DNA from 2 places in the Synechococcus sp. MVIR-18-1 genome. Region 2 is predicted to be linked to the other one. Evidence: predicted binding sites of a transcription regulator. Region 2 holds the regulator's gene; the other holds the start of a gene.
What was found. Region 2 encodes HrcA, which represses chaperone genes, less so after heat shock. Its sites were predicted from a motif close to TTAGCACTCNNNNNNNNNGAGTGCTAA; they were not measured.
Positions count from the first base shown of each region.

Region 1: groES (co-chaperone GroES) is a predicted target of HrcA. The motif match lies at 1,317-1,343, and genes of this name have one in related genera.

Region 1 covers NZ_CP047942.1:1,917,923-1,921,341, reverse strand. Annotated here, with positions in the region: gene atpD (F0F1 ATP synthase subunit beta) at 1-1,175, opposite strand, end outside; gene groES (co-chaperone GroES) at 1,396-1,707, shown strand; gene groL (chaperonin GroEL) at 1,778-3,406, shown strand.
Region 2 covers NZ_CP047942.1:2,203,076-2,206,494, forward strand. Annotated here, with positions in the region: gene SynMVIR181_RS11955 (DUF3352 domain-containing protein) at 1-958, opposite strand, end outside; gene SynMVIR181_RS11960 (rhodanese-like domain-containing protein) at 1,007-1,357, shown strand; gene hrcA (heat-inducible transcriptional repressor HrcA) at 1,429-2,421, shown strand; gene trpB (tryptophan synthase subunit beta) at 2,894-3,419, opposite strand, start outside.

The sequences.
Region 1 (3,419 bases), 290 kb from region 2:
TCTTTGTAACGCTGAAGCGTTGATTGAACAGCGCGTGCAGTTCGGTAGTGCTCGTCACCCACCACTGCTGGTTGCAGCATGGTGCTTGTGGAATCGAGGGGATCCACAGCTGGATAGATGCCTTTGGAAGCCAATGCCCTGTTCAACACCGTGGTGGCATCAAGGTGAGCAAAGGTCGTCGCTGGAGCTGGGTCCGTTAGGTCGTCAGCGGGGACATAGACGGCCTGAATCGACGTGATCGATCCTTCCAGTGTGGAAGCAACTCTCTCTTGGAGTGTTCCCACGTCGGTTCCCAGAGTGGGCTGGTAGCCAACAGCTGATGGCATGCGGCCCAGCAGAGCAGAAACCTCAGATCCGGCTTGGACGAAGCGGAAGATGTTATCCACGAACAGCAGAACGTCCTGCTTGTTCACATCGCGGAAGTGCTCGGCCATGGTTAACGCTGAGAGACCCACGCGCATGCGTGCGCCAGGGGGCTCATTCATCTGCCCGTAACAGAGGGCCACTTTGGACTTCGAGAGATCATCGGCATTGATCACGCCTGACTCTTTGAATTCTTCGTAGAGATCATTCCCCTCACGGGTGCGCTCTCCCACGCCGCCGAAGACGGACACGCCCCCATGCTCTTTAGCGATGTTGTTGATCAGCTCCTGAATCAACACGGTTTTGCCAACTCCAGCACCGCCGAAGAGGCCAATTTTTCCTCCCTCGCGATACGGAGCCAAGAGATCAATCACCTTGATGCCCGTTTCGAACACTTTGGGCTTTGTCTCTAGCTCAGTGAGCTTTGGAGCTTCTCGGTGAATCGGTGCAGTGAGATCTGTTTTGACGGGGCCTTGCTCATCAACTGGTTCACCGAGCACGTTGAAAATTCGGCCCAAGGTGGCTTCGCCAACTGGAACTGAGATCGGTGAGCCTGTATCGAGGGCTTCCATTCCGCGCACGAGACCATCGGTGCCACTCATGGCCACCGCACGAACTCTGTGATCGCCGAGGAGTTGCTGAACTTCGGCGGTTAAGCCAATCGTTTCTCCAGCAGGGTTAGTGCCTTCGATCCGCAATGCATTCAGAATTTTTGGAAGCTTGCCGGCTGGGAATTCCACGTCCAGAACCGGTCCGATTACCTGACGGACAACGCCCTTGGAACCGGTGGAGGCGGGAGCAGCAGCGGCCATAAGTAAGGAGAAGAGAGAGGGACGCGCAACAGGACGAACCCTTCCTGAGCGGCAGAACCTTACCACCGTCTTGAAGTCAAACGTCTGTTCGGTCACCCGCACACGTCACGGCTGGTGCTTCGCCCACCAACGGACCTAGCTTTGGCACTCAACGACCTCGAGTGCTAACTCGCATCGTTTGTGCGGCGCCGAGCGCCCTGTTCTTGCTCTTCAAATACTCATGGCAGCTGTTTCCCTCAGCGTTTCCACCGTTAAGCCTCTTGGAGATCGCGTCTTCGTAAAAATCTCTGAATCCGAGGAAAAGACTGCAGGCGGCATCCTTCTTCCAGATACAGCCAAAGAAAAGCCCCAAGTTGGCGAAGTCGTCCAGGTTGGTCCTGGTAAGTCCAACGACGATGGAAGTCGTCAGGCTCCTGAAGTCGGAATTGGCGACAAGGTTCTGTACAGCAAGTACGCCGGTACAGACATCAAGCTTGGTAGCGACGAGTACGTGCTTCTGTCTGAGAAAGACATTCTCGCTGTTGTGGGCTAACCGCAATTTCCTCTGAGATTTATCTCAGAAACGACTGAATTTTCCTCTTAACTTTTTTTAATTGCCTCCTATGGCTAAGCGAATTATTTATAGCGAGAATGCTCGCCGTGCTCTCGAAAAAGGCATCGACATTCTCACCGAAGCTGTAGCAGTAACCCTCGGTCCTAAAGGCCGCAATGTGGTTCTTGAGAAGAAATTTGGCGCTCCTCAGATCATTAATGATGGAGTCACGATTGCCAAAGAGATCGAGCTTGAGGATCACATCGAAAACACCGGTGTTGCTCTCATTCGTCAGGCCGCATCCAAAACCAACGATGCTGCTGGTGATGGCACCACAACAGCCACCGTTTTGGCTCATGCCATGGTGAAAGCTGGCCTTCGTAACGTGGCAGCCGGCGCCAACGCAATCACTCTGAAGAAGGGTATTGATAAGGCTTCCGATTTCTTGGTTGGGAAGATCCAAGAAAACGCTAAGCCGATTGCAGACAGCAATGCCATCGCTCAGGTTGGCACGATCTCTGCTGGTAACGACGAAGAAGTTGGCAAAATGATTGCCGACGCTATGGATAAAGTTGGTAAAGAAGGTGTGATTTCTCTTGAAGAAGGGAAATCTATGGAGACCGAGCTTGAAGTCACCGAGGGTATGCGTTTCGATAAGGGTTATATCTCCCCTTACTTCGCAACAGATACTGAGCGGATGGAAGCGGTTCTGGACGAGCCCTACATCCTCTTAACTGATAAGAAGATCGGCTTGGTACAAGACTTGGTACCTGTCCTTGAGCAAATTGCTCGCACTGGTAAGCCTCTCCTGATTATTGCTGAGGACATTGAGAAAGAAGCTCTTGCCACCTTGGTGGTGAACCGCTTGCGCGGCGTACTCAATGTGGCTGCAGTCAAGGCTCCTGGTTTCGGTGATCGTCGCAAAGCGATGATCGAAGACATGGCGGTGTTGACCAACGGCCAGTTGATTACGGAAGACCAAGGTCTGAAGCTTGAAAACGCCAAGCTGGAGATGTTGGGCACTGCCCGCCGCGTGACCATCAACAAAGACACCACCACGATTGTTGCCGAAGGCAATGAGGTGGCTGTGAAAACGCGTTGCGAGCAGATCAAGAAGCAGATGGACGAGACCGACTCCACCTACGACAAGGAGAAGCTCCAAGAGCGCTTAGCCAAGTTGGCCGGTGGCGTTGCTGTTGTGAAGGTGGGAGCAGCAACCGAAACAGAGATGAAGGACAAGAAACTTCGTTTGGAAGATGCCATCAACGCCACAAAGGCAGCTGTTGAGGAGGGCATCGTTCCTGGTGGCGGTACAACCTTGGCTCATATGGCACCAATCTTGGAAGAGTGGGCAGCCGCCAACCTTTCCGGCGAAGAGTTGATCGGTGCCAACATTGTGGCCTCAGCGCTGACTGCTCCCTTGATGCGCATCGCTGAAAATGCTGGCGTGAATGGCGCTGTCGTTGCTGAAAACGTCAAGTCCAAGTCCTTTAACGAGGGCTACAACGCTGCCAATGGTGAGTATGTCGACATGCTCGCTGCAGGCATTGTTGATCCTGCCAAGGTGACTCGCTCTGGTTTACAAAATGCTGCTTCGATTGCCGGCATGGTGCTAACCACCGAATGCATCGTGGCTGATATGCCAGAGAAGAAAGAAGCTGCTGCTGGTGGCGGTATGGGCGGCGACTTCGACTACTAAAACAAGTTTCCGA
Region 2 (3,419 bases):
GGAGAGCGGCAGGATCCGAGAGCACAGCCAGGGCCGATGCCGACCCACCAGCTGAACGCATCAAGGAATGCGACAGGGTTATCCCATTCCCGGCACTTCCAAGTGGCTGACGGAAACGCAAGACTGCGTCCAGATTGAGCGCAGTCCCTTTGGGGTCCAGTGCTGCCACTAGACCGACAAGGTCATCGCGATCAGAGATGGAGCTCGGCATTCCAAGCCAGGTCGCCATCGCAGCGGGATCGGCAGTCAGCAGAGCCGCACCCCGACCGAGCTGCTTCAAATCAGCTTCCAGAGCTAAGTCGCCCAGCTGGTGCAGAGCATCCAGCTGGGACACATCCAGGGACTGTTCCAACACACCACGACTGGACGCAATCAAAAGCAGGTCATCATCGATTAAGGCTGTAGCGATGGGTTGTGGGTCTCGTCCGAGCAGCGCTCCGCGGCCGCTGATCACGCCCATTCCCCGATAACGACTGATTTGCAGATCGGTTCCAGCCAAACTCCGCGTTTGCCAAAAGCGTTGGAGAAAGCGCTTGGCACCGTCTTGATCGAGGCTGGTGAGCGCAAGCACCCAGCCCGCCGGCGCATCGGCGACGGGAGCAAGCAAAGAGAGACTGACCTGAGGACCGATCCAATCCGCGAGTTCTCCCACAAAATCCAAGCCCGCCAACGCAAAGGCGCCATCCCGCAATTGCTGCGTGCTGTCCCGTGCTTGGCGACGGCGTGACACCGGTGCCACCGCTTGGGCATAGGCAGGCATGCGCACAGGATCAGAGAGCCAATGCAAACTGAGCGATGCATCTTTCGGGACGAACCGAGCGGCTCGTGGCAACACCAGCGCTTGGCCAACAATTTTCAGAGGGCTCTGCTGTGCCATCGCCCACCACAAGCCCAATGCGGTGGTGAGCAGCACTAGCACCGCTGCAGCGACAGCTAAAAGGAAGGAACGCGCCTTCATGAAGCAGCAGGCGTGGGACTGGCCTCATCTTTATTCATGATGAATCCCATGACATCCTCTTCGCCCCAATCCATAAGCGCCAGAGACCTTCACGAGTGGCTGTCGAGCGGCAGCGCCCTTCAGCTCGTTGATGTTCGCGAGCACTCCGAACTGGAGATCGCGTCCTTCCCCGGAGAGGTGGAACATCTACCGCTGAGTGAATCCAATCTCTGGCTTTCCGATCTACCCGCAAGGCTGACAACCAACAAACCCATCGTGGTGATTTGTCATGCCGGGATCCGCAGCAGAAACTTTGGCTGCTGGCTCTTAGAGCAAGGGCCGGATTACGACGTCTGGAACTTAGAAGGTGGCATTCATGCCTGGAGTGTGGAAGTCGATCCGAGCGTTCCTCGTTACTGAGCAGCGGTTCATGACAACGCCACCAATCCAAGAGAAAACCTCCGTACGATTGATGAGCTGATTGTGTGCATGTGCAGCCGCTGCCCCGCCGACAACAGGAGGTGCTCAAGGCCACGGTGCATCACTACGTTGACACGATTGAGCCAGTAGGGAGCAGAACCCTCGTTCAGAGGTTTGATCTACAAGCCAGTGCTGCCACGGTGCGTTCAGCCATGGGGGCTCTAGAGCAGCGAGGTCTACTGACCCAACCACATACGTCTGCAGGACGGGTACCAAGCCCCAGTGGATACCGGCATTACGTGGATTGCCTTCTCCCCAGACCTGGAACGATCGCCCAGCATCTCGATCAGGAATTAACCCAGCTCAGCCTTCGCTGGGCGGCTCTTGATGATTTGCTCCAAAACATGGCAAGACGGCTCACCGATTTCACGGGACTGATGAGCCTGATCACGCACCCCACCCAGAGGCAACCCGCGCTGGAAGCCATCCGACTGGTTCGCAGCGAAGAGCGCTTGCTGGTGATGTTGGTGGAGAATTCCAGCCAAGCCAGTCACCTCAACCTGCGGCTGCCCCACGGCAGTGAACATCAAATTGAAGCGATGGATCAGTGGGCGCGCCGGCAGCTCGATAGCAATGGCAGTTTGAATTGGAATTCACTCCCAAGGGAACTGCAGGCCTGCGGCAGGGCTCTCCGCGATGCCATTCACAGTCATCAGACCTTGCAGACCTCTCAAGAGACCAAGGCCTTGTTTCATGGAGTGTCTCGGCTCGTTGCCGAGCCTGAATTCAGCCAAAGCGCCAAAGTCAGACCACTCCTGGAACTGATGGATCAAAGCCCCGCATCCCTGACCCTCTCCGCTCCCGGTCCTGGATATGGCGTGTGGATTGGCCAAGAACATCCCGAGCAAGCCCTTCACCACTGCTCAGTGGTCCAAGCCACCTACACAAGCGCCACTGACGGAGTGGGATACGTGGCGCTTGTGGGTCCAATGCGCATGGCCTACGCCACAGCCCTTGCTGCTGTGAAGAGTGCTGCTCATCATCTCGACCATCTCCTGAACTGACATGCGGTTCCAAGGGGGACGATTCAAAACACGCCACCCCATCGCCCTCAGACTCAGCAGGGCAAGGGCGTTGCTTGACAGGAGTTCAATAACCACCGTTAGACCATCGAACGATCCACTAAAAGCTTGGCGTATTCACGAATGGATACGAGCTAGGCAAAAAATATTTTTGACGCAAAGACCTGCATGAAACATATGTTGATTCACCCCTAGAAGTTCAGAGTCATGCAGAAGATCGGCACCTTTTGATGACCGCCTACGCGCCACAGCATCCCGACCTTCATTGCGAATACGCGGAGTACTCATAAACGAACGCAGTATCAAAAAGTGATCAAATCAAGACTTTCTCATCCAAGAAATTGAACAAGAAAGATCTTCGCGAAAGCGATCACAAAACCAGGGGAGAAGCTTAAAAATTAAAAACTAATGTCCAGCTTCTTTGAATCCTTCAACGAACACTGAAGGACAGTCTTCAAAGCTTATTTCCGAGTTTTTCTGCCACAGTGTTCACATCTTTGTCACCACGACCTGAGCAATTAATCACGATTTCGCTGCCATCGGCAAGCGTTGGGCACAACGTGTCGAGCCAAGCAAACGCATGGGCCGTTTCTAACGCTGGGATGATTCCCTCCAACTCACTTACGAGCCGTAACGCTGAGATCGCCTCATCGTCCGTCACGGCACCATATTCAGCACGACCAATTTCCCGCAGATAGCTGTGCTCTGGCCCCACACCGGGGTAGTCAAGGCCGGCGCTGATGGAATGCGCTTCCTGCACCTGGCCGTCCTGATCTTGAAGCAAAAGGCTCATCGCCCCATGCAACACACCCACGCGACCCTCAGTAATCGTGGCGGCATGACGCCCGGTTGCGACTCCGTCACCAGCAGCCTCAACCCCAATCAGGCGCACAGAGGTGTCTTGCACGAACGGATGAAATAGACCCATCGCATTGGAACCTCCACCCACACACGCCAACAACACATCAGGGAGCCGCCCA